Linked DNA regions of Sinorhizobium meliloti. The protein of the gene in region 2 interacts with the protein of the main gene of each other region in a pairwise test. Links are inferred from orthologs where the notes say so. Each region holds a gene or a part of one and is shown on either strand. Other genes may lie near its edges. The genes, in order: ccmE and JOH52_RS06985.

Region 1 (15,471 bases), 1.3 Mb from region 2 along the record:
TGCACATCCCCCCTTCGGTTCCCGTCATGGGTTTATCAGGTCGCAACCGCCGGGAAAACCATGCGAACAGCCAGGCCCCGACCGTCCTCCTCCGTCGCCGACAGTTCCAGCGAGCCGCGGTGCATCTCCATGACGGCGTCGACGAGCGAGAGGCCGAGGCCCGTCCCCGGCTTCGACCGGCTTTCGTCGAGGCGAACGAAACGCTTGACGACCTCTCCGCGCATATTCTCCGGAATGCCGGGCCCGTGGTCGGCAACGGTCAACACGACGTGACGATCGCTCCTCATCATTTCAACCCGTATCAGCGGATTTTCGGCACCTTCCGCATATTTGATCGCATTGTCGATCAGGTTGCCCAGCGCCTGGCTGATCAGTTCGCGGTTGCCGGAGATCGCCACCCCCGGCGCCGCCTCCGCTTCGATGCGCATTTCCTTGTCTTCCGCCAGCGGCTCGTAGAGCTCGACGCAATCCGCCACGATCCGCGCCAGGTCGACTTCGCTCATCTCGGCGACGGCGGAGCCGGCTTCGACGCGGGAAATCATCAGAAGGGCGTTGAACGTACGAATCAACTGATCGGACTCGGCGATGATCTGTTCGAGCGCGCCGCTCTGGTTGCTCCCCTCGGTATCGGCGAGCGCCGCCTCTGCCTTGTTGCGCAAGCGCGTCAGCGGTGTCTTGAGGTCGTGCGCTATGTTGTCCGAGACCTGTTTCAGTCCTTCGTTCAGCTTCTCGATGCGCTCGAGCATCGCGTTCAGGGATTCCGAGAGACGGTCGAACTCGTCGCCGGAACCGCTCGTGGGCAAGCGTTGCGAGAGGTCCCCGGCCATGATCTTCGTGCTCGCCTCCGACATGCGGTCGATGCGGCGCAGGGCATTGCGGCCGATGCCGAACCAGATGACCAGCGCCCCGAGCCCCATGATGCCGAGCGCGACCATCAGTGCCTGACGGACAAGCACGCGGAACTTCTCGGGTTCCTGCAGGTCGCGGCCGACCAGTATCCTCAGCCCGTTGTCGAGCACCAGGACCTGGGCAAGGGCGACGTGCCTTTCGGCACGGCTCTCGTCGGTGAAGCGCCGGTAGCGGAACGGCTCCGACTTCCAGCCCTCGTCGTCGAGGAGCCCAGGTTGGAGCGCAGCCACATTGCCGGCGAGGATTTCTCCGTTCGGCCCCGCAATGACATAGAGATTTGCACCCGGCTGACGCGCCCGACGCTCCAGCGAGCGAAGCAGCCCGTTGATCCCGGCGCGGTCGTAGACATCCGCAATCTGGGTTACCTCGGCGGCGATCGAGTCGCGCGTCTGCTGCTGCAGGAGACGCTCCGACATGCCGGTCACGTAGAAGACGAGGAAGGCGGCGCAAAGGGAGAACAGGACCAGATAGAGCGCAGAGAGCCGGACTGCAGTCGTCCTGAACAGCACGCTGATCCTGCTCATGCGTCCGTGGTCCGGTCGTCCTTGATCATGTATCCGGCGCCACGGATCGTCCTCAGCAACGGCGGATCGAAATCCTTCTCGATCTTCGAACGCAAGCGCGAGACATGCACGTCGATCACATTGGTCTGGGGATCGAAATGATAGTCCCACACGTTTTCGAGCAACATGGTTCTCGTCACCACCTGTCCGGCATTCTTCATGAGATATTCGAGCAGCCGGAATTCGCGCGGCTGCAAGGGGATCTCCTTGCCCTGCCGCCGGACGGAATGGGACAAACGATCGAGTTCGAGATCGCCGACGCGATAGACCATGTCCTGCTCGGGTGCGCCCTTACGCCGGCCGAGTACCTCGACGCGGGCGAGAAGCTCGCTGAAGGCGTAGGGCTTCGGCAGGTAATCGTCACCGCCGGCGCGCAGGCCGGTGACGCGGTCGTCCACCTGGCCGAGTGCCGAGAGAATGAGCACCGGCGTGTGGATGTCCTTGCGCCTCAGTTCCGTAATCAGCGACAGGCCGTCGCGGCGGGGAAGCATGCGGTCGACGACAAGCACGTCATAGGCGTTCTCGCTCGCCATGAATAAACCGCTCTCGCCGTCACTCGCGTGGTCGCAGACAATGCCTGCCTCGCGGAAGGCCTTGGCAAGATAGGCGGCTGCCTCGAGATCGTCTTCAACAATCAGAATTTTCATGCGGGTGACCATAGTCCCGGACCTCTGTTCGTCTCAACCGGATTCGGTTCGCTGTGCGTACCGGGCACGCGACCCGGCCAGAAACAGGAAAGCGCCGCGACATGGCTTTATGTCGCGGCGCCCCCTCATGGAACGGCACTCAGTCCGTCCGTGGCATCTCAGCCCTGAGTGATGGGCAGTGCGACGAAGCGGCTGCCTTCCTGTGCTTCGATCTGGAACAGAGCCTTGCTGCGCCCGTCCTTCTTGGCGTTGTTGATCACCTTGAGAACGTCGTCTGCCGATTTCACTTCCTGATTGTTGACGGAGACGATCTTCTCGCCTTCCTTCAGGCCGCGATCGCCGGCGTCCGAATCCGGATCGACGGAGGCGATCGTGACGCCCTTGCCGTCCTCCGACGGGGTCACCGTCAGGCCGAGGTCGGCCAGCGCCTCCTCGCCTGCCTGCCCTTCGTCGGGCTGCGCTTCACCGGTCGCCGGTGCGGGTTCCTTGGCATCGCTCGGCAGCGTGCCGATCTCGAGGTTGACCGTTTCGGATTTGCCGCTGCGCCACAGGGTAACCTCTGCAGTGGAGCCGGGGCGCAGGGCCGCAACGCGACGTGCGAGGTCCCGCGGATCCTTGACCGGCTCGCCGTTGAGTGCCGTCACGACGTCGCCGTTCTTGATCCCGGCCTTTTCACCCGGCGAGCCCGCCTGAGGCTCGACGACGAGGGCGCCGTTCGCTTCGGAAAGGCCGAGCGACTCGGCGATATCCTTCGTCACCGGCTGGATCTGGACACCAAGCCAGCCGCGCGACACCGTGCCGTCCTTGATGAGGGAGTCCACGACATCCTTCGCGACCGAGGCGGGGATTGCAAAGGCGATACCGACATTGCCGCCGGAGGGCGAAAAGATGGCCGTGTTGATACCGACCACCTCGCCGGAAAGATTGAAGGTCGGACCACCGGAATTGCCGCGGTTCACCGCTGCGTCGACCTGCAGATAATCGTCATAGGGACCGGAGCCGATATCGCGGCCCCGAGCGGAGATGATGCCGGCAGTGACCGTGCCGCCGAGGCCGAAGGGATTGCCGACAGCGACCACCCAGTCGCCGACGCGCACCTTCTCGTCGTCCGCGAAGCTGACATAGGTGAACTTGCGCTTGTCATCGACCTTGAGCACGGCAAGGTCGGTCCGGCTGTCCTTGCCGACGAGCTTGGCGTCGAGCTCGGTTCCGTCGTTCATGATAACGGTGAAGGCCGAGCCGTCGGAGACGACGTGGTTGTTGGTGACGAGGTAACCGTCTTCGGTGATGAAGAAGCCGGAGCCTTGCGCCCGCGGACGGAGACGACCTTCGCCACGCGGACCGCGGCGGTCGCGCCAACGATCGGCACGGTCATTTTCACGCGGAGCGAATTCGCGGAAGAAACGCCGCAGCGGATGGTCTTCCGGCAGGTCCTCGAACCCGCGGCCGCCGAAATCGAAGGTGAAGTTGCTTTCATCGTCGCTGACGCGTTCACGTGCCTGCACGCGGACGGAGACGACCGCCGGCGAAACGGCGTCGACCACATTGGCGAAACTCGGCACAGCCGGGGCCTGCACCCTCACGGCTTCGGCGAAGGACTGCGCGACTTCGGCCGGCAGGCCGGTCGTCAGCAGCACGGCTGCGAGACCGGCTACCGTCGTGGTCTTCAGCACAGTCTTCAAGGAGGGACGTGGAGCTTTGATCGTAGACATTCGTTTTGCCTTCTCTCTTTCATGAAGCCCGCCTGCAAGGCAGGCTGCTTCGAAACCTTTTCCCCGAGTCGGATCCAACGGCCTCACCGTCGGAAACCCGCTCGTCTGGCTGTGACTGGAGGAAACAGCCTGTGCCGTCAGATGTAACGGACGGGACCTTACTGAGTTCTGTCCGGCAGATGAATTTTTGGTAATGTTGCGGTGGAGCTGCAAGGCGCGGACGGATGCGCCCAAATCGCGCCGGCGCCTCCTGCTTGAGATCAGGGCCGCAGGAGCCTGTCCAGCCTTTCCTTTTCCTCGTCGGAAAGCGGTGCGCCCGGAACTCTTGCGCCGCGGCGTCTTGCGGCCACGACGAGGGTGATGATGCCGGCCACGAGCAGAATGGCAGGCATGCCCCACAGCACGAGCGTCTTGGCCTCGAGGCGAGGGTTCAGGAGCACGAATTCGCCGTAGCGTGAGACGACGTAGGAAATCACGGCTTCGTCGGAATCGCCGTTCTTCAGGCGCTCGCGTACGAGCAGCCGCAGATCCTTGGCGAGTTCAGCGTTCGAATCGTCGATCGACTGGTTCTGGCAGACCATGCAGCGGAGCTGGGCGGAGATCGCCCGGGCACGCGCTTCGAGCGCCGGATCCGCAAGCACCTCGTCAGGATTGACGGCGAAGCCCGGGGCAACGGACGCCAGCAAAAGGAAGAGGGCGATCAGCAGCCGGATCATTTGGCAGCTCCCAGAGCGGGATAAGGAAAAGTGTGCACGGTTTTCCGCCCGCATCCCGCTCTAACCTTTAGAATCGATCACGTTGATGATTTTTGGTCGATCCGACCTGAAATCATCGTGATCCAGGGCGAGGGCCTTTCTGGCACGCGCCGGCGCGCCGACGCGAAGGCGCCGGTCGCTGAGCGAAACGACGCCGCCGGCCATCATCACGAGCGCGCCGCCCCAGATGCATAGGATCAGCGGTTTCCACCAGATGCGGACGACGATGCCGCCGTCCGCCATGTCGTCGCCCAAGGATACATAGAGCTGGCTCAGGCCGAAGGTCCGGATTCCGGCCTCGGTCGTCGGCATGCGCCGCGCCGAATAGAGCCGTTTCGACGACCAGATCTCGGTAACCTCGACGCCGCCTCGACTGACGGTGAAATGGCCGGCATCCTCGGTATAGTTCGGCCCGCGCCCTTCACGCATGCCGTCGAAACGCAGGCTGTAACGCCCGACATCGACCACCGCCCCCGGTTTCATCTCGACGACCGTTTCCGTTTCGAAAGCCGTGACCGTGACGATCCCGATCAGGGTGATTCCGAGCCCGATATGGGCGAGCGCCGTGCCGAAAGCCGAACGCGGCAGGCCCGAAAGCCGTCTCCAGGCGACGCCCGCCGCCACCTTGCCGAGCCCGGAGCGCAGAACCAGATCGGTGAGCGCTCCCAGAATCAGGTAGACGCCGAGGCCGAGGCCGAAAGGAGCCAGGACCGGGCCACCGTTTACCGCGTAATAACAGATCGCCGCGGCGAGCAGGCCGAGCGCGGCAGCCGCAAACAGACGCTGCGCCGCACCGGCAAGGTCGCCGCGCTTCCAGGCAAGCAGCGGGCCGAAGGGAACGACGGCGATGAGCGGCAGCATCAGCAGGCCGAACGTCATGTTGAAGAACGGCGCGCCGACCGAAATTTTGTCGCCGGTCAGCGCTTCGAGTACCAGCGGATACAGCGTGCCGGTCAGCACCGTCGCCGTGGCCGTCGTCAGGATCAGGTTGTTCACGACGAGCGCACCCTCACGCGAAACCGGTGCGAATATTCCCCCGGCCTTGAGATGGGAGGCACGGAAGGCAAAGAGCGAGAACGCACCGCCGATGAAGACGACCAGGATGGCGAGAATGAAGACGCCGCGGGTCGGGTCGGTGGCGAAGGCATGGACGGATGTCAGCACGCCGGAGCGCACCAGGAACGTGCCGAGCAGCGACAGCGAGAAGGTCATGATCGCCAGCAGCACGGTCCATATCTTTAGCGCTTCGCGCTTTTCCATGACCAGGGCCGAGTGCAGAAGTGCCGTTCCGGCGAGCCAAGGCATGAAGGAGGCGTTTTCGACCGGGTCCCAGAACCACCAGCCGCCCCAGCCCAGCTCGTAATAGGCCCAATAGGAGCCCATGGCGATGCCGGCGGTAAGAAAAGTCCAGGCGGCAAGTGTCCACGGCCGCACCCAACGCGCCCAGGCCGCATCGATCCGCCCCTCGATGAGCGCGGCGACCGCGAAGGAGAAGCATACGGAAAAGCCGACATAGCCGAGATAGAGCAAGGGCGGGTGGATCGCGAGCCCGATATCCTGCAGCACGGGGTTGAGGTCCCTGCCCTCGCCCGGTGCCGGCACGAGCCGCGCGAAGGGATTGGAGGTCAGCAGGACGAAGAACGCGAAGGCGGTCGCGATCCAGGCCTGCACCGCAAGGACGTTCGCCTTCAACGTCTCCGGCAGGTTGCGGCCGAAGAGCGCCACCATCGCGGAAAAGAAGACAAGAATGAGCAGCCAGAGAAGCATCGAGCCTTCATGGTTTCCCCAGACCCCGGTGATCTTGTAGATCAGCGGTTTGAGGGAATGCGAGTTCTCCCAGACGTTCTTGACCGAGAAATCCGATGTCACATAGGCGAATGTCAGCACGGCGAAGGAGAAAGCGACGAGCAGGAAGCAGACGAGCGCCGCGTTTGCTGCCAGTCCCATCAAGGAAGGGTCGCCGCGCCGCACCCCCAGGACGGGCAGGACGCCCTGGATGATCGCGGTCGCGAGCGCCAAAACCAGTGCATAGTGCCCGAGTTCGATGATCATCGGATGTTTTCCTCCCCGCCGAGCGTGACGCCCTGCGCTTTGAGGCGGTCGGCGACATCCTTCGGCATGTATGTCTCATCATGCTTTGCGAGGACGGTGTCCGCAACGAAAACCGGGCTGCCGCCGACGAAGGCACCCTCGGCCACCACGCCCTGGCCCTCTCGGAAGAGGTCGGGCAGGATGCCGGTATAGGTCACCGGAACGGTCGCAAGCGTATCCGTCACCGTGAAGGTGATGGTCCTGCCCTCGCCGCGCTTGACGGAGCCCGCCTCGACAAGTCCGCCGAGGCGGATACGCGTCCCCGGCGCGACGTCGGCCTTCGCAAGATCGCCCGGAACATAGAAATAGGCGACCGCCTGGCTGAAGGCGAACATGACGAGCAGCACCGCGGCCGTCAGAAATGCCACGCCGCCGCCGATTATCGCCAACCTTTTCTGCTTGCGTGTCATTCAGCCTCTCCGCCGGCGTCGATCCCCAGTTCCCGGGCCAAGGCCAGCAACTGCTTCCCCTGCTCGCCCGTTGCCGGGAAGGCCCTCAGTCCGTCATGCAACGCATCTTTCGCCCTGTCTCTTTGGTCCAGCACCACATAGGAACGGACCAGGCGCATCCAGCCCTCCAGGTTGGCCGGGTCCTCCTTCAGGCGGCTTGCCAGGCTGTCGACCATGCCGCGGATCATCGCCTGCCGGTCGCCGGCATTCATTTCCTTTGCGGCGGCAATATCGCCGGGAGCTGGATCTCCGGGCGCGGCAGGGCCTGGGCCGGCCGGGGCGGCGGCGAGCTCCGCGATATGCTGGTTCACCAGAGACAGCCAGGGCGCATCGGCCGGTGAGCTCTCTGCAAGCTTGCGGAATGCTGCGAGCGCCTCTGCGTGCTTGCCCTCCTGCTTTAGGCCGAGCGCGAGGTAGAATGCGGAGCGTGGATCGTCGGGGTCGAGGGCCAGCGCCTTTTGCAGAGCGTTCTGCGCCTCGGCTGTAACCAGACCGCCGGCCTGCGCCACCAGAGCCTCGGCGTAGCCGCCCATTCTTGCCGGGGTTGGCCCGAGCAGGCGGATCGCGCGGTCGTAGGCGGCGACGGCATCGTCCAGGCGGCCATGGCGCATGTAGATCGGCGCGAGCAGATCCCAACCGGCGCCGTCTTGAGGATTGAGGGCCAGGTGGTTTTCGGCCTTCGCGATCAGGATGTTGACGTCGTCGCCGGGGTCGGCAAGGCGGGCCGCGAGCGGCTGCGCCGGCACGCCGGGGCTCCCGGTCGTCAAATAGAGACAAAGGCCGACAGCCGGAAGACAGAGGAAAATGAAAGCCTGCGCCAGGCGGTTGGATAGAAGCCGCTTCGGCGTGCGCTCCGCCACAGCCTGATCCGCGGCACTGGCTGAAAGCATGCGGCGGGCGATCTCGGCCCTGGCCAGCTCGGCTTCCTCGCTTCCGATCAGACCGGCCTCCCGGTCCCGCGCCAGCTCACCGAGCTGATCGCGATAGACTTCGATGTCGTGACTATGGCGAGACGGTAACGGCTCTGCCGCCCGCATGAGCGGCAGAAGAAGCACGGCTGCGACAGCCGCCGTCAGAATGGCGACGAGGATCCAGAACAACATGTTTGGGGAATACTATGAGGGCCATGTCATTCCAACTCGAAAACCGGCAATGACGTATATTTGAGGCGTTTCGCCGCAAGAAGTGCCGCCGCGCGCGAGGAATCCGCTCGCCCAAAGCAAACCGGCCGCGATTCAACACCTTACACGGTTCGCGATATGCGAGGGCGGTGCCGCTCAGGTGAGCGGCGTCCAGCTTCCATCGCTGTTGCGGCAGGCCGCGCCGCGTGCCGTGGTCTGTTGGCTTTTGACGGTAACCGTATGGCTGTATTGACGGCAATTCTGCGACCCGACCTGATAGGGTGCGGCAGCGACGACGGAGCCGCTGACGCCCCGCCCTTGCCAGGCGACGGGCTGCCCGCCCGGCGCGGCCTCGAGGGCGCGATACTCGGCCTCGAGCGCCCGCTGCCGGTCCGACTTGCCGAGATCGACGCCGCCAAGGCGCGAAACGACGCCACCCTGCAGGGCTTCGATATAGGTCGCGGACGATGCAACGCGGGTGGAAGCTGCTCCGAGTCCGGCAACCGCCCCGCCTTGGCCGGACGAGGTCGTGCCACAGCCGGCGAGGGCTACACCCGAAGCCACCACCGCGATCCTACCGCGTGAAGCGAAGGCTCGCGTCATTTCTGCGTAATTCCTCATGATACGCGCTACTCATTCCTCTTGTCGGTCGCCAGTCGAGTTCTTTTTGCACCACCTGAGGGTCGAGGCAACCGCCTGCCGTCAGCGCCGGCATTTTCAGGTCCGGGTGTGACCGCCGGATCACGATCGTCCCGCATCGGTCCTATCCGGTTGGCGCTTAGACTGCGGCCGGCAGTACGAGCGTGGCCCGCAATCCTCCAACATCGCGACGGCTGAGCTCCACACTTCCCTGATATTCACCCACGATCTCGCTTACGATCGAAAGACCGAGCCCGGTTCCGGGCTTGCTCTCGTCGAGCCGCTTGCCGCGCTTCATCGCCACCGCGATCTGATCGGGGTCGAGCCCCGGTCCGTCGTCGTCGATCTGGAGCACGATCCACTGGCGGCCCGGCTCCCTTTCGCGCGCATCTTCAGGGGCCGGCTCGACATTCAGCGAGATCCGATCATGCGCGTAACGGGCGGCGTTTTCCAGCAAGTTGCCGACCGTTTCCTCGACGTCCTGCTGTTCCATCGCCAGCACCAGTCCGGGCGGATTGATCGAGAGGCTGAATTGCTTGTCGGGATTGAGGCGCCGCATCACCCGCATGATTCTTTCCAGTGCCGGCTGGGCTTCGGTCCGCGCCAGAACCGACCCGCGCTGGGCGGCGATCCTGGCGCGGCTGAGATAGGATTGCACCTGTGTCTGCATGGCGTCCGCCTGGGCCCTGACCAGCTCGCCGTGCGGCACCTCCAGCACTCTCGCCTCGTTGAGCAGCACGGCGATCGGCGTCTTGAGCGAATGGGCCAGATTGCCGACCTGCATGCGCGCGCGTTCGACGATGCGCCGATTGCTGTCGATCAGCGCGTTCACCTCGTTGGCAAGCGGCTGGATCTCCCGCGGGAAAGCGCCATCCAGCCGCTCGCTCTCCCCCGTGCGGATCTTTTCAAGCGAGCGGCGTACCTGGTCGAGCGGCTTCAGGCCGAACAGGATCGTGAGCGCGTTCACGCCAAGGCCGCCAAGGCCGAAAATGGACAGGGCGATCGTGAGGTTGCGCGTGAAGCGGTCGATATCCGCCTCGAGCACATCGCGGTTGCCGGCGACGCGGAAGCGGGCGGCGTGGCCCTGAATGTCGAGAACGACCTCGGTCTCTGCCACCTCGACCTCGTTTCCGAACGGATCCGTGGTGGTGTAGAACCGCTCGTAGCGGATGTCGAAGGGGACCTCGTCGACGCTGACGATCGGCAGTTTCGCCGTGCCGAGCGACGTCGATATCAGCGGCGGCGTGTCGAATTCGCCGATCGGCTCGACGATCCAGTACCAGCCCGTCTGAGGCTGGGAAAAGCGCAGGTCGCCGAGCTGCGGGCTCCCGGAGAGCGCGGCCTTCTCGTCGACGGAGATGGAGTTGATGACGTTGTAGAGCTGCGCGCGCAGCAGATCCTGAAAGCCGCGCTCGGACCCCTGCCGGTAAAGGGCTGAGATGACAACCCCGATAACCACGAGGGCAACGACGGCCCAGACGGTCGAAACCGACAGAACGCGCGCCGTGAGCGATCTAATGGCCATTGCCGGGTGCTTGCATGCGATATCCGAGGCCGCGCACCGTTTCGATCAGATCGTTGCCGATCTTCTTACGGAGCCGGCCGATGAAAACCTCGATCGTGTTGGAATCGCGATCGAAGTCCTGATCATACATGTGTTCGACCAACTCGGTGCGGGAAACCACCTGTCCCATATGGTGCATGAGGTAGGAAAGCAGACGGAACTCGTGCGATGTGAGCTTCAGCGCGACGCCAGCGACGGTCGCCTTGGAGCCCTTGGTGTCGAGACGGACGGGGCCGCAGACGATCTCGGAGCTTGCGTGCCCGGCGGCCCGCCGGATCAACGCACGGATGCGGGCCAGCACCTCCTCGACGTGGAAAGGCTTCGCCACATAATCGTCGGCGCCGGCATCGATGCCTGCGACCTTGTCGCTCCATCGATCGCGGGCCGTCAGGATCAGCACCGGCATGGTCTTGCCGTCTGCGCGCCATTTCTCGAGAACGGTGATGCCGTCCATCTCCGGAAGACCTATATCGAGAATTACCGCATCATAGGGCTCCGCATCGCCTAGATAGTGGCCCTCTTCGCCGTCATAAGCCTGGTCGACGACATAACCGGCCTCCTTCAGAGCGTCAGCCAGCTGCCTGTTCAGATTGGTATCGTCCTCGACGATCAGAATGCGCATTCTCGTCCACTTCCCTTGCCTTCGGGTACCCCGAAAGAGCTTACATAGGCACTTTCACCGTGACTTTCTTGGGGCGCCCTCCATTGCCCGGGATGAGCACCGTCACCACGCACTGCCCATCGCCGGTCGGCTGGGCAGAAAGCAGCTCGCCACCCGTCTGGGCGACCACCTGCGCGGCGGCCGCGCTGCAATCGCCAGCCACGCGGACGACAACCGCAGGCATGTTGACGGCAGGCGGAGAAAAGCCTGCGAGGCCTGCGGCGAGCGCGGCTATGGTCAATGCTGAAGACATGAACGCACTTTCGACTGGGAAGCACTATGCCGGAATCATTAACCGATACAGGCTGAATGGCAAATGAATGTCGGCCTTGAGGATACGCGCACCCGCGTCCGGCGGTTGCTTGACCTCTGGCCGAGGAAAACGACCACAGATTGCAGAGGTCGGGCGAACCGGTCTTTCGGGCAGCTCGGTGCGGGCATCGATGATGACACCGGCATCTTTCTGTGGATCGGCTGGAAAATTAATCGATTTAAATTTTTTTTAATCGTTTAAATGCTTTAAACCGCTGATTTACAAAGTCTTTATCCTGTGGAATCGTCCGCCCAGTCCAACATTCTCGCCCAAAGGAGAGCCGGATGAAGACACTCGCCAACAAGCCGCCGGTATCACCGCAATCCAGAATTCCGCAATCGCTGCTCGAGCGGTTCGAGAACGAGTGGCGCGAAATGCGCACGGTCGGCGAGGCTGCACAGAAGACCGTTCCTCCCGCGGAGTGAGATGCGCTGACGCGGCCTCGGAGCGTGGGATTTTTGCCAATCGGCAATTCCGTGCTACTCTCCTGGCATGCTGACCGAAGAAATCGAAAAGCTGGCCCTGAGCCTTCCGGGAACCCAGGAAAATGCCCATTTCGGTGCACGGGATTTCCGTGTGGGCAAGCGGATTTTCATGACCCTGCCGGAAGCCGGTCGCGCCGTTTTCAAGTTCACGCCCGACCAGCAGCGAATGCTTCTGGAAATGGAGCCCGGCGTCTGCGCCGCCGTTCCCGGCGGCTGGGGCGCACGCGGCTGGACATCATTCTATTTCGTCGGTGCCGACGACGAACTCGTTCGCCAGTCCATGGAAACCGCATGGCGCAATGTCGCGCCGAGAAGCCTCGTCGCCAAGAACGGCCGTCACTGACGGCGACGGTGCCGCGCATTTCATGGATACGCAAAGTCGCTGCAGCACTCTGCGCCGTGCCCTAATCGGCCGGCTCCCTGCCGACCTCTAGCGGCCAGGTCACGAGATAATCTTCATAATCTTCGATATCGATGCCGTCCTCGGCGACGGTGCGTCCGCGCACGGATATGCCGGCCGCATGCACGGTCTCCGGATCGCCGGAGACGAGCGGGTGCCACCAGTAGAGATCCCTGCCCTCGGCGACCAGACGGTAACCGCAGGTCGGCGGCAGCCAGCTGATCTCGCGCACTGCCTTCGGCGTCAACTGAATGCAGTCCGGCACCGTTGCCTGGCGATTGTCATAGTCCTTGCAACGACAGCTTTCTCCATCCAGCAGCGTGCAGCGGATCGAAGTCCAGGCGATCTCGGAACTGTCCCAATCCTCGAGCTTGTTGAGACAACAGAGCCCGCAACCATCGCAGAGGCTCTCCCACTCCGCCCCGGTCATCTCCTCGAGACCTTTCGTCTTCCAGAAAGGCATTTCGCCCATAAAGTCACACTTTCATAAAATCCGAGCCAACATGGAAACTTCGCAGAAAATTGCCGGTTTTTTAAGGCGGGTTGCGCGATATGCAAGTAGATTGGATTGCCGCCCCGTGCAAATATCGTCATGAGGCAGAACCTTCGGGACATGAAAGCCGTGCAGGAACCGAGGAAAGAGGACAACCGGCCGAAAAGGCGACACATCTTTCTTCGGATCGATTCCTGGATCGATTCGACCGTATGGAGCGCAGGATTCCGGCTCGGGGAGTGGTGGGAGGACACCACCATCTTTTTCCGCCGGTTTCGCGTGCGCGGCTGGAAAAGAGCGTTCTTCGAAGTGCTCGGCGAGGGAATGACGCTTGGCGCGGCGGGCTCGGTGCTGATGTTGGCGCTCGCCCTTCCCGCCTTCGAGGAAACCAAGGGCAACTGGCGGGCGCAAAGCGATTTCGCAGTCACCTTTCTTGACCGCTACGGTAACGAGATCGGCCACCGGGGCATCATCCACGAGGATTCCGTCCCGATCGACGAGCTGCCGGATCACCTCATAAAAGCGGTCCTCGCCACGGAAGACAGGCGCTTCTTCGACCATTGGGGCATAGATTTTCTCGGGCTCGCACGCGCCATGACCGAGAACGCTCGCGCCGGCGGGGTCGTTCAAGGCGGCTCGACACTCACGCAGCAGCTGGCCAAGAACCTGTTCCTCTCGAACGAGAGGACGATCGAGCGCAAGATCAAGGAAGCCTTTCTCGCCGTCTGGCTCGAATCCAACCTGTCGAAGAAGGAAATCCTCCGCCTCTATCTCGACCGCGCCTATATGGGCGGCGGCACCTTCGGCGCGGCAGCGGCGGCGCAATTCTATTTCGGCAAGGCGATTACCGACGTCAATCTTGCCGAGTCGGCGATGCTCGCCGGGCTCTTCAAGGCGCCGGCGCGCTATGCCCCCCATGTGAACCTGCCGGCGGCCCGTGCCCGCGCCAACGAGGTCCTGAGCAATCTCGTCCAGGGCGGGCTGATGACGGAGGGACAGGTGATCGCCGCCCGCCTCACCCCGGCCTCCGTGGTCGATCGTGCCCAGGTCAAGGCACCGGATTTCTTCCTCGACTGGGCCTTCGAAGAGGTCCAGCGCATTGCCGCTCCCTTCGCGCAGCATTCGCTGATCGTGCGCACGACGATCGACATGGGGCTGCAGCAAGCAGCCGAGGAAGCGGTCGAATCGGGCCTCAGGCAATATGGCGAGAGCTACAAGGTCAAGCAGGGCGCTCTCGTCATGGTCGAGCATGGCGGCGCGGTACGGGCGATGGTCGGCGGCCGCGACTACGGCGAAAGCCAGTTCAACCGCGCCACGCGCGCGCTGCGCCAGCCGGGCTCGTCCTTCAAGGTCTATACCTACGCCGCCGCGATGGAAAAGGGCATGACACCGGAAACCGTCGTCGTCGACGCGCCGATCACCTGGCGTGGCTGGTCGCCGCAGAACTACGGCCGCAAATATGCCGGCCGAGTGACGGTGATGAACGCGCTCGCCAGATCGATAAACACTATTCCGGTCCGCCTCGCCAAGGACAAGCTCGGTACAGAAATCATTGCCGAGACCGCCAAGAGAATGGGCATCGAGACCCCGGTTCGCACCGACAAGACCATGCCGCTCGGCACCTCCGAAGTGACCGTGCTCGATCAGGCGACGGCCTACGCGGTCTTTCCGGCGGGCGGGTTACAGTCGCGACGCCACGGCATCAGTCAGATTCTCAACTACGACGGCGACATTCTCTACGACTTCGGGCGCGACGCGCCGCCCCCACGCAGGGTGCTGAGCGAACAGGCAGTCTCGTCGATGAACCGCATCCTGACGCAGATCCCGGTCATCGGCACGGCGCGACGCGCAGCCCTCGACAACGGGATCGTCACCGGCGGCAAGACCGGAACGACACAGGCCTATCGCGACGCATGGTTCGTCGGCTTCACCGGCGACTACACCACGGCCGTCTGGTTCGGCAATGACGACTATACCTCCACCGACGAAATGACCGGCGGCTCTCTCCCGGCGATGACCTTCAAACGACTGATGGACTATGCCGAACAGGGGATCGAGCACCGCGCGATTCCGGGCATCGAAATCGCGCCCGCCAAACCGGCGAAGGAGCGATCCGCCGAAACTGCGAAGCCGGACGAGAACGCCCTGCCGCCGCTCGTGCGGCCGCGATCACTGTCCGCGGACGTAACCCGGCTGTTGAAAAGGATCGGCGACACATTCGAGAAAGCGCAACCGCTCAAGGCGCGCGAAAGGCCCGGCGGCAAGGTGGCCGTGCTCGAGCCGACGGATCGAGGCGTGAACATGCGGACCATGCCGGGCACGACAAACAATTGACTTTGCAGTCAGAAATCCGTTCTCTGGCGAACAAGCCGAGCGGCGCCCCCACGAGCGCCGACAGGGTAAACGACGCAACATTCGATAGAGCTGCCACTTGTTTCGAGTTCCCCTCCTTGTCGCTCTTGCCCTCATCGTCGCGTTCGGCGGCGGAATCGGGACGGCCGTGTGGGCGCTGAAGGCGACGGTCGGTTTCGGCTCGATCGCAATCGGTCCTTGGGTCGCTTTTCCCGAAGCGCAGACCGTCTCCGCCGATCCCTATGCCAAGGCGCACCGCGCCCGGGCCGGCGAATTGCTCTATGGCGGTGCCGAGGGACTGGCATTTACCGCGCTCA
Region 2 (15,465 bases):
TGGTGCTTGGCCTTGAGCACGCCAACCGCCTTGGTGCAGCGGAAGCGTTCGGCCAGCATGTGGACGAGCGCGGCATCGATATTGTCGATCGACTGCCGGTAGCTCGCCAATTCCTCTTTGATCTCGGGATCAAGCATTCGTCGCGATCCTCACTTCTTCTTCGGTAGGCCGGGGAGGCCGGGGAAACCGCCGCCCAGACCGGGCAAACCACCGCCAAGACCAGGCAGGCCGCCGCCGGGCTTGCCGAGACCCGCGGCCTCGGCCTGCTTCTGCAGGGCCTCGAGCTGCTTCGGATCCATCTTCGAGAGATCGGGCATTCCGCCGCTTAAACCCCCGAGACCCATCTTGCCGGCGAGGCCGCCCATCATCTGCTTCATCATGCCGCCTTTGCCCTTGCCGCCCATCATCTTCATCATGTCCGCCATCTGGCGGTGCATTTTCAGAAGCTTGTTGATGTCGGAGGCATCGGTGCCGGAGCCGCTGGCGATGCGCTTCTTGCGCGAATGCTTGAGAATATCCGGATTGGCGCGCTCCGCCCTGGTCATCGAGGAGATGATCGCGAGCTGGCGCTTGAAGAGCGAGTCATCCAGGCCGGCGGCGGACATCTTGTCCTTCATGCCGGCCATACCGGGCATCAGACCCATGATGCCGCCCATGCCGCCCATCTTCTGCATTTGCTGCAGCTGATCGGCGAGGTCGTTGAGGTCGAACTTGCCCTTGGCCATCTTGGCGGCCATGGCGGCCGCCTTTTCGGCGTCGATATTCTCCGCCGCCTTCTCGACGAGCGAGACGATGTCGCCCATGCCGAGGATGCGGTCGGCGACGCGGCGGGGATGGAACTCCTCGAGTTCGTCCATCTTCTCGCCGACGCCGATGAGCTTGATCGGCTTGCCCGTGACGGCGCGCATGGAGAGCGCCGCACCGCCGCGGCCATCGCCGTCCATGCGGGTCAGCACCAGGCCGGTGATGCCGACGCGTTCGTCGAAGTTGCGGGCGAGGTTGACGGCGTCCTGTCCGGTCAGCGCATCGGCGACGAGCAGGATCTCATGCGGGTTGGATTTCCGCTTGATCTCCGCCATCTCGATCATCAGCGGCTCGTCGATATGGGTGCGGCCGGCGGTGTCGAGGATGACGATGTCGTGGCCGCCGAGCTTGGCCGCCTGCACGGCACGTGCGGCAATGTCGGTCGGCGACTGGCCGGCGATGACCGGAAGCGTATCGACGCCGGTCTGCACGCCGAGCTGGCGCAACTGTTCCTGCGCGGCCGGGCGGCGGGTATCGAGCGAGGCCATCAGGACCTTCTTCTTGTCCCGCGCGGTCAGCCGCTTGGCGATCTTGCCGGTCGTCGTCGTCTTGCCCGAGCCCTGCAGGCCGACCATCATGATGACGACCGGAGCCGCCGCATTGAGATCGATCGTCACGCCCTCGGAGCCGAGCATCGCTATGAGCTCGTCATGAACGATCTTGACGACCATCTGGCCGGGCTTGATCGACTTTACGATTTCGGCGCCGACCGCCTTTTCGCGAACCTTCTCCGTGAAGGACCGCACCACGTCGAGCGCCACGTCCGCTTCGAGCAGCGCACGGCGAACCTCCCGAAGCGCTGCGGAAACATCGGCTTCCGACAGGGCGCCGCGGCCGGTCAGTCCATTCAATATGGAACCAAGACGGTCCTGGAGGCTCTCGAACATATTCTCTTCCTTCTTGTCTCCGGATTGCGATAGGTCGGCTCGTCCGGAAACGTGGGTCCCTTCGCGCGGAAAACAAGGCGCAAAGCCAAAAACCACCCGAGGGCGCAACGCGCTGTCGGGTGTTGACCTCCGGGCTCTCTTTATACCTTTGCGGGGCCCGGTCGGTGGCTTCGGAAGTCATCACTTGCGAAGGAATTCGTCGCGATAAACAGGAAACCGGAAGAAAAGTCAAGGATCGAGCACGCGCGACACTTCGAGGCGGTCCGCCCGGTCATGCAATTGCGCCTCGCGCTCCGGCAGCTGGAAAGGCGGCACTGGTAATTTCCGGGCTTTTCCGCCATATACAGCCCGAATGAAGGGCGCCTCCCGATCGGGGGCCAGGGTTTGGACCAGCGCGACATGGGCGATCAGGTGCAATTTGCCAGGATGAACGGGCTTGGAAACAAGATCCTGGTGGTGGACATGCGCGGGCGCAAGGATCGCGTGACGCCTCAGGCAGCGATCGCGCTCAATGCCGACCCGGCGACCGAGTTCGACCAGATCATGGCGATCCATGACCCGAAGTCCGCCGGCACCGATGCCTGGATAGACATCGTCAATTCCGACGGGTCGATGGCCCAGGCCTGCGGCAACGGCACCCGATGCGTCGTGCAGGCGCTTGCGGCCGAGACCGGCAGGAAAGCCTTCCTGTTCCATACGGTCGCGGGACTTCTCGAAGCGAAGGAACACGACAACGGCACGATCTCGGTCGATATGGGAAAGCCGCGTTTCGGCTGGGACCAGATCCCGCTCGCGGAGGAATTCCACGACACGCGGCGCATCGAGCTGCAGATCGGGCCGATCGATGCGCCCGTGCTGCATTCCCCCTCGGTCGCATCCATGGGCAATCCGCATGCGATCTTCTGGGTCGAGAACGATGTGTGGAGCTACGAGCTGGACCGGTTCGGACCACTCCTCGAGAACCATCCGATCTTCCCCGAGCGCGCCAACATCTCGATCGCCCGCATCCGCTCCCGCCAGGAGATGGACCTTAGGACCTGGGAACGCGGCGCCGGCCTGACGCTTGCCTGCGGTTCGGCCGCCTGTGCCGCCGCCGTCAACGGCGCGAGAACCGGCCGGACCGAGCGGATGGTTACCGTGAACGTGCCCGGCGGTCCGCTCAAGATCGAATGGCGCGAGCGCGACGACCACGTCATCATGACCGGGCCGGCCGAATGGGAATGGTCCGGCACCGTCGATCCCGTCACCGGCATCTTTGCACGCAACGAGCCGGAGAGCGGCGACAACGGAGCGAGAGCCCTTTGAGCGGCGTCGAGGTCATAACCTTCGGCTGCCGCCTCAACACCTATGAATCGGAAGTGATGCGGGCGGAGGCCGAAAAGGCGGGGCTGAACAACGCCGTCCTCGTCAACACCTGCGCCGTCACCGCCGAGGCCGTGCGCCAGGCGCGCCAGGCGATCCGCCGCGCGCGGCGCGAAAATCCGCACGCCCGTATCATCGTCACCGGCTGCGCCGCCCAGACCGAGAAGGAAACTTTCGCCGAAATGGCAGAGGTGGACGCGGTGCTCGGCAACGAGGAGAAGCTCGCAAGCGTTTCCTATCGCTCGCTGCCGGACTTCGGCGTCTCGGCCGAGGAGAAACTCCGTGTCAACGACATCATGAGCGTGCGCGCCACCGCACCGCAGATGGTGAAGCACATCGACGGGCACGTGCGCGCCTTCATCCAGGTGCAGAACGGTTGCGACCACCGCTGCACCTTCTGCATCATTCCCTATGGCCGCGGCAATTCGCGCTCCGTGCCGATGGGCGCCGTCGTGGACCAGGCGAGACGCCTTGCCGAAAGCGGCTATCGCGAGATCGTTCTGACCGGAGTCGATGCCACGAGCTACGGCGCCGATCTGCCCGGAACGCCGACCCTCGGGCTTCTCGCGAAGACCTTGCTGAAACAGGTGCCGGAAATCCTCCGCCTGCGGCTTTCCTCCATAGACAGCATCGAGGCGGACGGCCACCTCCTCGACCTCATCGCCGAGGAGCCGCGCTTCATGCCGCACCTGCATCTTTCGCTGCAGCACGGCGACGACCTGATCCTGAAGCGCATGAAGCGGCGGCATTCGAGCGCCGATGCGCGTGCCTTCTGCGACGAGGTCCGGCGCCTGCGCCCCGGGATCAGCCTAGGTGCGGACATGATCGCCGGATTTCCGACCGAGACCGAGCCGATGTTCGAGAATGCCATGCGGCTCGCCGAGGATTGCGGCATCGCGCATCTTCACGTCTTCCCCTACAGCCCGCGCCCCGGCACCCCGGCCGCCCGCATGCCGCAACTCGACCGCGCGCTTGTCAAGGAGCGTGCCGCGCGCCTGCGTGCGAAGGGGGCGGAGCTTCATGCGGGCCACCTCGAGGGCATGATCGGCAGCAGCCAGACGATCCTGGTGGAGATGAACGGTCTGGCACATACGGAAAACTTCACGCTCGTAGACGCGGCCGGCCTTGAGCCGCGGTCGCTTGTTGCAGTCGGAATCACCGGCCACAATGGCAAGCATTTGACGATCGAGCGCAAACAGATGGCTGCGGCCTGATAGCGGACATTCCCATGGCGATTGGTTTCATCAAGAAGATCTTCTCCTTCGGCAAGGATGCCGTCGAAGAGAAACCGGCGCCGCCGCAGGAGACGGCCGTTTCCGATGAGGTCGCGGTAAACCCCTCCGTCCCTTCGGGAGAACAGGGCGGGACCCAGGCACCCGTCGAGGAAAATCGTAGCGCAGCCGAGGCAACGGAAGCTGGCACAGACGATCGCGATGTTTCCCTCGAGCCAAGCACGCCGACGAGCGAAACCACGAGCGAGGAAGCACCTGCGAGCACTGCTCCCGCCGCGGATGAAAACACCGTGGAGGAGGACGAGAGCGTCCCGCACCCGATCTCCCCCCCTGCGGGGGAGATGCCCGGCAGGGCAGAAGGGGATGAACCTCCTTCCGAACACCCAACGACTGTCGATGAGCTCTCGGCACCCCCCTCTGTCCCTTCGGGACATCTCCCCCTTAAGGGGGGAGAGCAGGAGGAGCGCGAAGCCGCCGTCGCAGCCGACGTCGAAGAGGTGGTGATTGACGTAGACGACCGGGGCGCTGGCTCTTCGGCAGATGAAAAGGCGGCGTCGGAGGACGAGAGCAATCCTCCTCCAATCTCCCCACTTGAGGGGGAGATGCCCGGCAGGGCAGAGGGGGGCGAGCCTCCATCCGAGCCCCTCGCACCCAGCCTTCCCAAAGGCTTCGCCGCTGCCGAGAGGCGCCCCAGGGAAGAAGGACCCGCCCCGCAAGCCAAGCTCAACTGGTACCAGCGCCTTCGCCTGGGCCTTGCGCGCACCTCGTCGCAACTCACCGGCCAGATCGCCAGCCTCTTCACCAAGCGCAAGCTCGACGAGGCGACGCTGCAGGATCTCGAGGACCTGTTGATCCAGGCGGACCTCGGCGTCGAGACGGCGATGCGCATCACCGACACGCTCGCCTCGGAGCGCTATGGCAAGGATGTGTCCGGCGAGGACGTTTCGCGCATCATGGCCGGCGAGATCACCAAGGTGCTGGCGCCGGTCGCCAGGCCGCTGGAACTCGATCTCAGCCACAAGCCGCACGTGATTCTCGTCGTCGGCGTCAACGGAACCGGCAAGACGACGACGATCGGCAAGCTGGCGGCAAAGCTTTCCGGCGCGGGACTCAAAGTCATGCTGGCCGCCGGCGATACTTTCCGAGCTGCGGCGATTGAGCAGCTGAAGATCTGGGCCGAACGGACGAAATCCGAAATCGTCTCCTCGAAGCTCGGCGCCGATGCGGCGGGGCTTGCCTACGAGGCGTTCCAGCGTGCCCGCGAGCAGAAGGCGGACGTACTGATCATCGACACCGCCGGGCGGCTGCAGAACAAGGCCGAACTGATGGCGGAGCTCGAAAAGATCGTGCGCGTTCTCGGAAAACTCGATCCGGACGCGCCGCATACGGTGCTGCAGACGCTCGACGCGACGACCGGGCAGAACGCCCTGCAGCAGGTCGAGATATTCCGCAACGTCGCCGGCGTCAGCGGCTTGATCATGACCAAGCTGGACGGCACGGCACGCGGCGGCATTCTGGTGGCGATCTCCGCCAAGCACAAGCTGCCGGTCTATTTCATCGGCGTCGGCGAAGGGATCGACGACCTCGAACCGTTCGAAGCCAAGGAATTCGCCGAGGCGATCGCCGGTGTTGCGGCTCCTTGACGAAGCGGGGGAGGTTTGCGTCAAAACCGCGGTTGATATGGTTTTGCCGCAATCCTGATGCTATGAGCGGCAGAAGATGACAGAACAGGATCCGCACATGTCGACGATCGAGGCCGCCAAGCCGAAGACAGAGGTAAGCCCGCTGCTCAAGCTCGTGCTGGAACTCGGCCCCCTGATGGTCTTCTTCTTCGCCAATTCGCGGGGCGAGTGGCTGGCTGGCCGCTTTCCTGCGCTGGCCGAGCTCGGCGGGCCGATCTTCATAGCGACGGGCCTCTTCATGGCGGCAACGGCGGCGGCGCTGATTGCTTCATGGATCATGACACGCACGCTGCCGATGATGCCGCTCGTCTCCGGTATCGTCGTCTTCGTCTTCGGCGCGCTGACGCTCTGGCTGCAGAACGACACCTTCATCAAGATGAAGCCGACCATCGTCAACACGCTCTTCGGCGCGATCCTGCTCGGCGGGCTCCTGTTCGGCAAATCGCTGCTCGGCTACGTCTTCCACGCCGCCTTCAAGCTGGACGAGGAGGGATGGCGGAAGCTGACGATCCGCTGGGGTGTGTTCTTCCTGTTCCTCGCCGTGCTCAACGAGGTGATCTGGCGCTCCTTCTCGACGGATTTCTGGGTCGCCTTCAAGGTCTGGGGCACCATGCCGATCACCATCCTCTTCACGCTCGCCCAGATGCCGCTGATCATGAAGCACTCGCTCGAACAGGATAGCGCGGAGTGACGATCGCGGCCGGCTCGCAGGACGACAAGCAGCGAAGAGCGGCGCTCTGGTTGCTTGCCTGCCTCGGCGTGCTGGCAATCCAGGTCCTCGTGCAGCATCTGATGGGGCGGCTATGGATCTGCGAATGCGGCTACATCAAGCTCTGGGAAGGCGTCGTCAAATCCAGCGGTAACTCCCAACACCTTTCCGACTGGTACACGCCGTCCCATGTCATCCACGGCTTTCTCTTCTACGGCCTCGGTCACCTTCTCATGCGCGGCAAGCCCTGGAGCGCGCGCCTGCTTCTCGCAACCGTGATAGAGTCCGCCTGGGAGATCGCCGAGAACACGCCGATGGTAATCAACCGCTACCGCGCCGCGACGATCTCGCTCGATTATTTCGGCGACAGCATCCTGAATTCGGCCATGGATACGCTCGCCATGGCTGTCGGCTTCCTCATCGCTTCGCGGCTCCCGGTGGCAGCCACGGTCGCGATCGCCATCGTTCTCGAACTCTTCACCGGCTACATGGTGCGCGACAACCTGACGCTCAACGTGCTGATGCTGGTCTGGCCGCTCGATGCGGTGAAGGCATGGCAGGCGGGGGTTTAGACTAACGGCTCCCTCTCTCCGGCATTTGCCCCTCGTCCGGCTGCCGCCACCTTCTCCCCGTTCAACGGGGAGAAGGGACATGCGGGGCCGCCGCGAGTCTCCTTCGCCCTGCTTGCGGGGAGAAGGTGCCGGCAGGCCGGATGAGGGGCAGCTGCGACTACGAACCCGCAAGCGCCTTCTCGATCGCCGGCATCAGCCCTTCCCGGAGGCTCTTCTCGTCGAAGGGGCCGGCGCGCTTGTAGAGGATCGTGCCGTCGGCGGCGACGAGGAAGGACTCCGGGATGCCGTAGACGCCCCAGTTGATCGCCGCCTTGCCGTTCGGATCGACGCCGATCGCCGAGAAAGGATTGCCGAGTTCGCCGAGGAACCTCAGCGCGTTCTCGTTCCGGTCCTTGTAATTGATGCCGACGACGTTGAGGCGCGGGTCCTTCGACAATTCGAGGATGATCGGATGCTCCTGCCGGCAGGGGACGCACCAGGAAGCCCAGACATTGACGAGCGTGAGCTTGCCCTTCACCGCCGCGTCGTCGAGAGCCGGCATCGGCTCGCCCGACGGCGTTGCAGCCCCTTCGAGCGGGGGCATGGCGAGCATCGGCGCCTTGGTGCCGATCAGCGCCGAGGGGATTTCGCTGACGTCCCTGCCGGAGTTCAACTGGCTCCAGAAGATGAGTGCGAGCACCGCGAAGATGAGGAGCGGAAGCGCCGCCATGAGATAACGGAGGGCTCCGGGCCTGCGCTCGTCCTGCGGCGTCTCAGCGTCCGTCATTTGCCCCCTCCGGCTGGCCCTGCCGCGGAGCGGCGGCGGATCCCGGCGGCCTCGAGCTGCTGCAATTCGCGCCTGCGGGCGCGGCCGTCGGTAAGGACCCACAGGATGAGTCCGGCTACCGTGGCGGCGGCAACCGCGTAGCTGGCGACGACATAGGCGGCATGGCTCATCATGGCGTAAGCTGCTCCCGGCCGGCATTGCGCGCCGCCTGGCGCCTGAGCGAGGCCACGCGACGGCGCCAGATCTCGTTGCGCATGGCAGCGATATGCAGGGTGAAGAACAGGAGCGTGAAGGCGATCGCCATGACGATGAGCGGCCGCAGGAATTCCGGATCGATCGTCGGCCCGTCGAGGCGTATGACGCTTGCGGGCTGATGCAGCGTGTTCCACCACTCGACCGAGAACTTGATGATCGGGATGTTGACGAAACCGACGAGGATAAGCACGGCCGAGACTCGCGCAGATCGGCTCGGGTCATCCATGGCGCGGTTCAGCGCGATCAGCCCGAGATACATGAGGAAGAGCACGAAGACCGAGGTCAGCCGCGCATCCCAGACCCACCAGGTGCCCCACATCGGCTTGCCCCAGAGCGAGCCGGTGACGAGTGCCAGAAAGGTGAAGCAGGCGCCGATCGGCGCTGCGGCTCTTGCCGAGACGTCGGCGAGCGGATGACGCCAGACGAGCGTGCCGAGTGCGGAGATCGCCATGACCGTGTAGCACATCATGGAAAGCCAGGCCGAAGGCACATGCACATACATGATACGCACCGTCTCGCCCTGCTGGTAGTCGCCTTCGGTGGTAAAGGAGAGCCAGAGCCCAGCCGCGAAGACGAGCAGCGTGAGAGCGGCAAGCCAGGGCAGCACGCGATCCGTCAGCGCCAGGAACCGGGTCGGGTTGGCGAGATCGCTGAATTTGCGTATGGCCAGGCTGCTTTCACTCATGACGGTTCTTTAACGCGGAAGGCCGGCTTCCGCAATTCATCCTAAGGTGCCGGGTCCCGTCAGTCGGCCGAGTGCCTGAGTGCCGCCGCGGCCGCCACTGGTCCGATCACCGCGAAGAACAGGGTTATCGCCATCAATATCATGAAAGGCGGCAGAAACGGGGCCGGATCCTCGATTGCCGCATAGACCGCGCTGACGCCGAAGATGAGCACCGGTATGGCAAGCGGCAGGACGAGGATCGAGACGAGCAGGCCGCCGCGCGGCAGCGCCACCGCGACCGCAGCACCGACCGCGCCGATGAAGGTTATCGCCGGCGTTCCCGCGAGCAGGGTGACCATGGTGGCCCCGATGGCGCCTTCGTCCATGTTCATGAACAGGCCGAGAAAGGGCGAGGCGATCACCAGCGGCAGGCCGGTGGCGGTCCAATGAGCAGCGCATTTGACGAGAACGGCGAGAAGCAATGGCGTCTCCTGCATCATGATGAGATCGAGCGAGCCGTCCTCGCGCTCCGCCTGAAAGAGCCTGTCGAGTCCGAGCAGCGACGCGAGCAGCGCGCCGATCCAGAGGATCGCCGGGCCGATGCGGGCGAGCAGGTTCAGATCGGGGCCGACGCCGAAGGGGATGACCGCGACGACCGTCATGAAAAAGAGCACGCCGATCATCGCGCCGCCGCCGGCGCGCACCGAAAGCTTGAGATCCCGGAAAAAGAGGGCGATCAATGGACGAATCCCGTCATTTCAAGGCTCTTCGCCCCCGCGAATCCAAGCGGCTGGTGGGTGGCCGCGACGACGATGCCGCCGCGGTCGAGATGGGCGGCGACCAGCCCGGCAAAAAGCCTGTCGGCGCTGAGGTCGAGCGCCGCCGTCGGTTCGTCGAGAAGCCAGATGGGCCGGAAGGCGACAATGAGCTTCGCCATTGCCATGCGCCGCTGCTGGCCGGCGGAAAGATAGCCGAAGGGCAGATGAATGATGTCGGCGAGCCCCACGGCCTCCGCCGCTTCGACGAGGCCGATGCCGGAGCCGCCCGGCGAATCGCCGAGGAAGCGCTGCCAGAAGGTGAGGTTTTCCTCCACAGTCAGCTCGCGCTTCATCGCGTTGCGGTGGCCGAGATAATGGCTGAGTTCGCGCGGATGCTCGAACCCCGAGGGGCCGTCCTCGAGCCGGACGCGGCCCCCTTCCGGCTCGAGAAGCCCCGCCAGGACGCGCAGGAGCGTCGACTTGCCGGCACCGTTCGGGCCGGTCACCACAAGCGCCTCGCCGGCAGCCAGCGCGAACGAAATATCGTTGAAAATCAGGTCCTCACCGCGCCTCGCACTCAAACCTTCAGCCATGAGGCGCATGAATTTCCAGCTTCCCTTGACGTATCTTTTCGCAGAGCAAAAAAAGTTCCGATTGGACCTTGGTTGGTCTGGCACGATTTGGAGAAATTATCTATAAGGCGGCCAACACGCCAGCGGTCGGCGTGAATTTCATCCAAGCGCCGAACATGGAACGAGCTTCCACGTACGGACAGCGGAAATGACCGTACCCGCATCCCACTTCGCGCCTCACAGGTGCTCGGGCGTTCGTACGTCAGTTTTTGGCGATCAGACGGAACGGGGTATCATCCAGTGTCCAAATCCCTAGACAGCTTCAATTGTCGCTCCACGCTCACGGTCAACGGCGTGGACTATGTCTATTACAGCCTGCCGAAGGCGGAGGCGAACGGCCTCGCCGGCATTTCGAAGCTTCCCTATTCGATGAAGGTTCTGCTGGAAAACCTGTTGCGCAATGAGGATGGACGCTCGGTCACCAAGAAGGACATCGAAAACATCGCCGCATGGCTCGGCGACAAGGGCACGGCCGAGAACGAGATCGCCTATCGCCCGGCGCGCGTGCTGATGCAGGACTTCACCGGCGTTCCCGCCGTCGTCGACCTCGCGGCGATGCGCGACGCGATGGTTTCGCTTGGCGGCGACCCGGAAAAGATCAACCCGCTCGTTCCCGTCGATCTCGTCATCGACCACTCGGTGATCGTTGACGAATTCGGCACGCCGACCGCCTTTGCCCGCAATGTCGAGCTTGAGTACCAGCGCAACGGCGAGCGCTACCGCTTCCTCAAATGGGGCCAGCAGGCCTTCAAGAACTTCCGCGTCGTGCCGCCCGGCACCGGCATCTGTCACCAGGTCAATCTCGAATATCTGGGTCAGGCCGTCTGGACCAGGGAAGAGGACGGCGAAGTCACCGCCTATCCGGATACCTGCGTCGGCACGGACAGCCACACGACGATGATCAACGGCCTCGGCGTGCTCGGTTGGGGCGTCGGCGGCATCGAAGCCGAAGCGGCGATGCTCGGCCAGCCGGTTTCCATGCTCCTGCCGGAAGTCATCGGCTTCAAGCTCACCGGCAAGCTCAAGGAAGGCGTGACCGCGACCGACCTGGTGCTTACCGTCGTGCAGATGCTGCGCAAGAAGGGCGTCGTCTCCAAGTTCGTCGAATTCTTCGGCCCCGGCCTCGACAACATGACGCTCGCCGACCGCGCGACGATCGGCAATATGGGCCCGGAATACGGCGCCACCTGCGGCTTCTTCCCGGTCGATGCCGAGACGATCAACTATCTCACCATCTCGGGCCGTGAAGAACAGCGTATCGCGCTGGTCGAAGCCTACTCCAAGGCCCAGGGCATGTGGCGGGAAGGGGATGGTTCCGAGCTCGTCTTCACCGACACGCTGGAACTCGACCTCGGCGACGTCGTGCCGTCGATGGCCGGCCCCAAGCGGCCCGAGGGCCGCATCGCGCTCGAGAACATCGCCTCCGGCTTCGCGGCGGCGCTCGACAACGACTACAAGAAGCCCGGTCAGCTCGCCAACCGCTACGCGGTCGAGGGCACCGACTACGATCTCGGTCATGGCGACGTCGCGATCGCCGCGATCACCTCCTGCACCAACACCTCGAACCCCTCGGTGCTGATCGCCGCCGGCCTGCTTGCCCGCAACGCCGTCGCCAAGGGCCTGAAAACGCAGCCCTGGGTCAAGACGTCGCTGGCGCCCGGATCGCAGGTCGTCGCCGAGTACCTGTCGAAGTCCGGCCTGCAGACGGATCTCGACAAGCTCGGCTTCAATCTGGTCGGCTTCGGCTGCACCACCTGCATCGGCAATTCCGGCCCGCTGCCGACGGAGATCTCCAAGACGATCAACGACAAGGGCCTGATCGCCGCCGGCGTGCTTTCCGGCAACCGCAACTTCGAAGGCCGCATCTCGCCGGACGTCCAGGCGAACTATCTCGCCTCGCCGCCGCTCGTCGTCGCCTATGCGCTGGCGGGTTCCGTCCAGAAGGACCTGACGAAGGAGCCGATCGGCGAAGACCGGGACGGGCAACCGGTCTACCTGAGGGACATCTGGCCGACTTCGCAGGAGATCCAGGACTTCATCTTCAGATACGTCACCCGCGAGCTCTACGCGACCAAGTATGCGGACGTGTTCAAGGGCGACGCCAACTGGCAGGCGGTCCAGGTTCCGGCCGGCCAGACCTATGCCTGGGACGAGGGGTCCACCTACGTCCAGAACCCGCCCTACTTCGTCGGCATGGGCAAGAAGGGCGCCGGCATTTCCGACATCAAGAACGCCCGCGTCCTCGGTCTCTTCGGCGACAAGATCACAACCGACCACATTTCCCCGGCCGGTTCGATCAAGGCGGCCTCGCCTGCCGGCGCCTATCTCCTCGAGCATGGCGTCGGGATTGCCGACTTCAACCAGTACGGCACGCGCCGCGGCAATCATGAGGTGATGATGCGCGGCACCTTCGCCAATATCCGCATCCGCAACCACATGCTCGGCCCGAACGGCAAGGAAGGCGGTTATACGATCCACTATCCCTCCAAGGAGGAGATGTCGATCTATGACGCGGCCATGCAGTACAAGGAGGAGGGCGTTCCGCTCGTCATCTTCGCCGGCGTCGAATACGGCAACGGCTCTTCGCGTGACTGGGCGGCCAAGGGCACAAACCTCCTCGGCGTCAAGGCCGTGATCGCCCAGTCCTTCGAACGCATCCACCGTTCGAACCTGGTCGGCATGGGCGTCGTCCCCTTCGTCTTCGAGGAAGGCATGACCTGGGAATCGCTGGGTCTCAAGGGCGACGAAGTCGTGACGATCGAGAATCTCGCCAACGTCCAGCCGCGCGAGAAGCGCGTGGCGAAGATCACCTATGGCGACGGCTCGGTGAAGGAGGTCCCGCTCATCTGCCGCATCGATACGCTCGACGAGGTCACCTACGTCAACAATGGCGGCATCCTGCAGACGGTTCTGCGCGATCTCGCCGCCTGATCGGCAAGTCATGAACAGAAAAGCCGGGGCGTCTACAGCGGCGTCCCGGCTTTTTCATGCCAGCTCGGCGTGGGTTTTCCACGGCTTTGCGGCAGTCACTCCAACGTGACTTTTCGTTGACGAATACCCGTCGTATGTAGGGGTCTCCCCACGCGGCAATCGCGTTGAAACGACGCACTTCCGGATGGAAAACGGTTCCACATTTTCCCGGAAGTGCTCTAACGAGCACGAACAAAGACGCCATGATATCCGCCTGCACACCAACAATCCGACGTCTCACCCTGGCGGTCGGGCTGTTTGGTGCGTTCTGCGGAGCGTCCGCAGCGGATGACGGCAGGGCGGCCAAGGACGGGGCGGTCAAGGACGGGGCGGTCGGGGGCGGGGAGATCAAGGGCGTCGTCGAACTCTTCACCAGCCAGGGCTGCTCCTCCTGTCCGCCGGCGGACGCAGCGCTCAAGAAGCTCGTCGATGAAGGCGAGGTCGTCGCGCTCGCCTATCATGTCGACTACTGGAATTATCTCGGATGGGCGGACACGCTCGCTTCCAAGGAAAATACCGAGCGGCAATATGCCTATGCGCGGATGCTCGGCCGCTACGGCGTCTACACGCCGCAGGCGATCCTGAACGGGCGCGATCATGCCAACGGCGCGGACCTGCCGGCCATCAGGAACCGGCTTGCGTTGATGGACGAGAAGGGCAAGGGCCTGTCGGTGCCGGTCGATGCCTCGATCGGCGGCGATGAAATCTCGATCAAGGTCGGTGCCGGCAAAGGCAGGGCGAATGTCGTCGTCGTCTATTTCGACCGGGCAAGGGTGGTCAAGGTCGAGAAGGGCGAGAACAGCGGCAAGGAGATCGCCTATTGGCATGCCGTTCGCGACATCCAGACGATCGGCATGTGGGAGGGAAAGCCCGCGGAATTCACGCTGCCCGCCTCGGTCCTGATCGAAGGCCAGGGCAACAGCGGTTGCGCGGTGCTGCTGCAATCGATGAAGGACAAGGAAACGCCCGGAGCCATCATCGGCGCTGCAACGGTTCTCGCGGGGCCACAGGGAAAGCTCTGAGGACGCAGGAAACGTTCCGCCTCGCTTGCGGCGGAACAGGGGATGGTTCGGCCCGGCAGCATCGAGGGGCTGGGGCTGAGGGTTCGAAGTTACCGGACCGAACCAGCCATGTCTGCGTTCGAGAACCTCCCGCAGCATGACGGCTGGCCGGACATACGGTGGCAACGACTCTGTCCGGCAGCGGTCGGAGTGTTGCGGCGAATTGGGGCGGCGTTTTGACTGAATTGCGGCAGCCCCAAGAATTGCTGACATTGATCAACAGCTTCCGTCTTGCTTTTCCGATCGTGTGAGGCACACTGTCGTGGTCCTGTCACATTAGAAGGCCGAAATGCCGATGACTGATGAAACGGATTTGCCGCGAGGCGAAGCACGTCACTACGGCCGGACCACCTCCGAGGTGGTCGTCGATCTTCACGAATACAAGCAAGCCAAGAACCCCCCGCCCGTCACCTTCCATCGCCGCGAACTCGACCTGATCCTCAAGGTCTACGGCCGTATGGTGGGCGAAGGGGAGTGGCGCGACTATGCGATCGACCATCTGAGGGACCGGGCCGTTTTCTCGGTGTTCAAGCGCGCCGGAGAAGTGCCCCTCTACCGCATCGAGAAAAACCCGAAGCTCGCCGCGAAACAGGGCGCCTTCAGCGTGCTCAACGCTCACGGGACGATATTGAAGCGGGGCCACGAGCTCGCCCAGGTGCTCAAGGCCTTCGACAAGGTGCTGAAGCTCGTCAAGACCTGACCGACATATCACTGGAGCTGCCCCTCATCCGCCTGCCGGCACCTTCTCCCCGCAGGCGGGGCGAAGGGACAAGCGGCAGCGCTTCGCCTTGGTCCCCTCTCCCCGCGTGCGGGTTTATCCCTGAAACGGCGGGCAGGGCCAAATCGCCTGCACCGAGCGTGCCATCAGTGTTGCGAATCAGATAAGTGTATGCTTATCTGACGTCATGATTGAGAATGACATATTCAAAGCTCTCGCCGACCCGACACGCCGTGCAATCTTCGAGAAGCTGGCGAGCGGAAGTATGAACGCCAGTGCCTTGCGCAACGGTATGGACATCAGCCAGCCGGCCATGTCCCAACACCTCCACGTATTGCGTAATGCAAAGCTGGTGCGGGAGGAACGGCAGGGGCGCTTCGTGAACTACGAGGT

Evidence for each region.
Region 1: the proteins of JOH52_RS06985 (region 2) and ccmE interact in binary tests that used the Escherichia coli proteins (3 or more experiments, as listed by UniProt). The link is inferred for Sinorhizobium meliloti from one-to-one orthologs.

What each region holds. Positions count from the first base shown.
Region 1 is NZ_JAGIOS010000001.1:165,279-180,749, forward strand. What follows is about bases 5,362-8,329. They hold ccmE (cytochrome c maturation protein CcmE), read right to left. Parts: upstream 7,088-8,329; coding sequence 6,635-7,087; downstream 5,362-6,634. Other genes in these bases: JOH52_RS00805 (heme lyase CcmF/NrfE family subunit), read right to left, coding at 5,362-6,638; ccmI (c-type cytochrome biogenesis protein CcmI), read right to left, coding at 7,084-8,229. In the rest of the region: JOH52_RS00780 (bifunctional [glutamine synthetase] adenylyltransferase/[glutamine synthetase]-adenylyl-L-tyrosine phosphorylase), read right to left, coding at 1-1; JOH52_RS00785 (sensor histidine kinase), read right to left, coding at 36-1,433; JOH52_RS00790 (response regulator transcription factor), read right to left, coding at 1,430-2,131; JOH52_RS00795 (Do family serine endopeptidase), read right to left, coding at 2,278-3,831; JOH52_RS00800 (cytochrome c-type biogenesis protein), read right to left, coding at 4,092-4,547; more of JOH52_RS00805, read right to left, coding at 4,608-5,361; JOH52_RS00820 (hypothetical protein), read right to left, coding at 8,404-8,850; two-component system sensor histidine kinase FeuQ, read right to left, coding at 9,026-10,411; two-component system response regulator FeuP, read right to left, coding at 10,401-11,072; two-component system FeuPQ modulator FeuN, read right to left, coding at 11,113-11,364; JOH52_RS00840 (hypothetical protein), read left to right, coding at 11,709-11,849; JOH52_RS00845 (MmcQ/YjbR family DNA-binding protein), read left to right, coding at 11,917-12,252; JOH52_RS00850 (YcgN family cysteine cluster protein), read right to left, coding at 12,314-12,781; JOH52_RS00855 (transglycosylase domain-containing protein), read left to right, coding at 12,902-15,136; JOH52_RS00860 (DUF1214 domain-containing protein), read left to right, coding at 15,234-15,471. UniProt on the Escherichia coli protein: Heme chaperone required for the biogenesis of c-type cytochromes. Transiently binds heme delivered by CcmC and transfers the heme to apo-cytochromes in a process facilitated by CcmF and CcmH.
Region 2 is NZ_JAGIOS010000001.1:1,482,472-1,497,936, forward strand. Bases 7,070-10,031 are described here. They hold JOH52_RS06985 (heme ABC transporter permease), read right to left. Parts: upstream 8,955-10,031; coding sequence 8,184-8,954; downstream 7,070-8,183. Other genes in these bases: JOH52_RS06970 (DUF2585 domain-containing protein), read left to right, coding at 7,070-7,248; JOH52_RS06975 (DsbE family thiol:disulfide interchange protein), read right to left, coding at 7,406-8,014; ccmD (heme exporter protein CcmD), read right to left, coding at 8,011-8,187; ccmB (heme exporter protein CcmB), read right to left, coding at 9,014-9,673; ccmA (heme ABC exporter ATP-binding protein CcmA), read right to left, coding at 9,670-10,031. Also shown: JOH52_RS06940 (chorismate mutase), read right to left, coding at 1-137; ffh (signal recognition particle protein), read right to left, coding at 150-1,691; dapF (diaminopimelate epimerase), read left to right, coding at 2,091-2,996; tRNA (N(6)-L-threonylcarbamoyladenosine(37)-C(2))-methylthiotransferase MtaB, read left to right, coding at 2,993-4,267; signal recognition particle-docking protein FtsY, read left to right, coding at 4,282-5,928; JOH52_RS06965 (septation protein A), read left to right, coding at 6,026-6,658; more of JOH52_RS06970, read left to right, coding at 6,655-7,069; more of ccmA, read right to left, coding at 10,032-10,293; aconitate hydratase AcnA, read left to right, coding at 10,564-13,254; JOH52_RS07005 (DUF1223 domain-containing protein), read left to right, coding at 13,497-14,315; JOH52_RS07010 (DUF2794 domain-containing protein), read left to right, coding at 14,644-15,054; JOH52_RS07015 (ArsR/SmtB family transcription factor), read left to right, coding at 15,260-15,465. UniProt on the Escherichia coli protein: Required for the export of heme to the periplasm for the biogenesis of c-type cytochromes.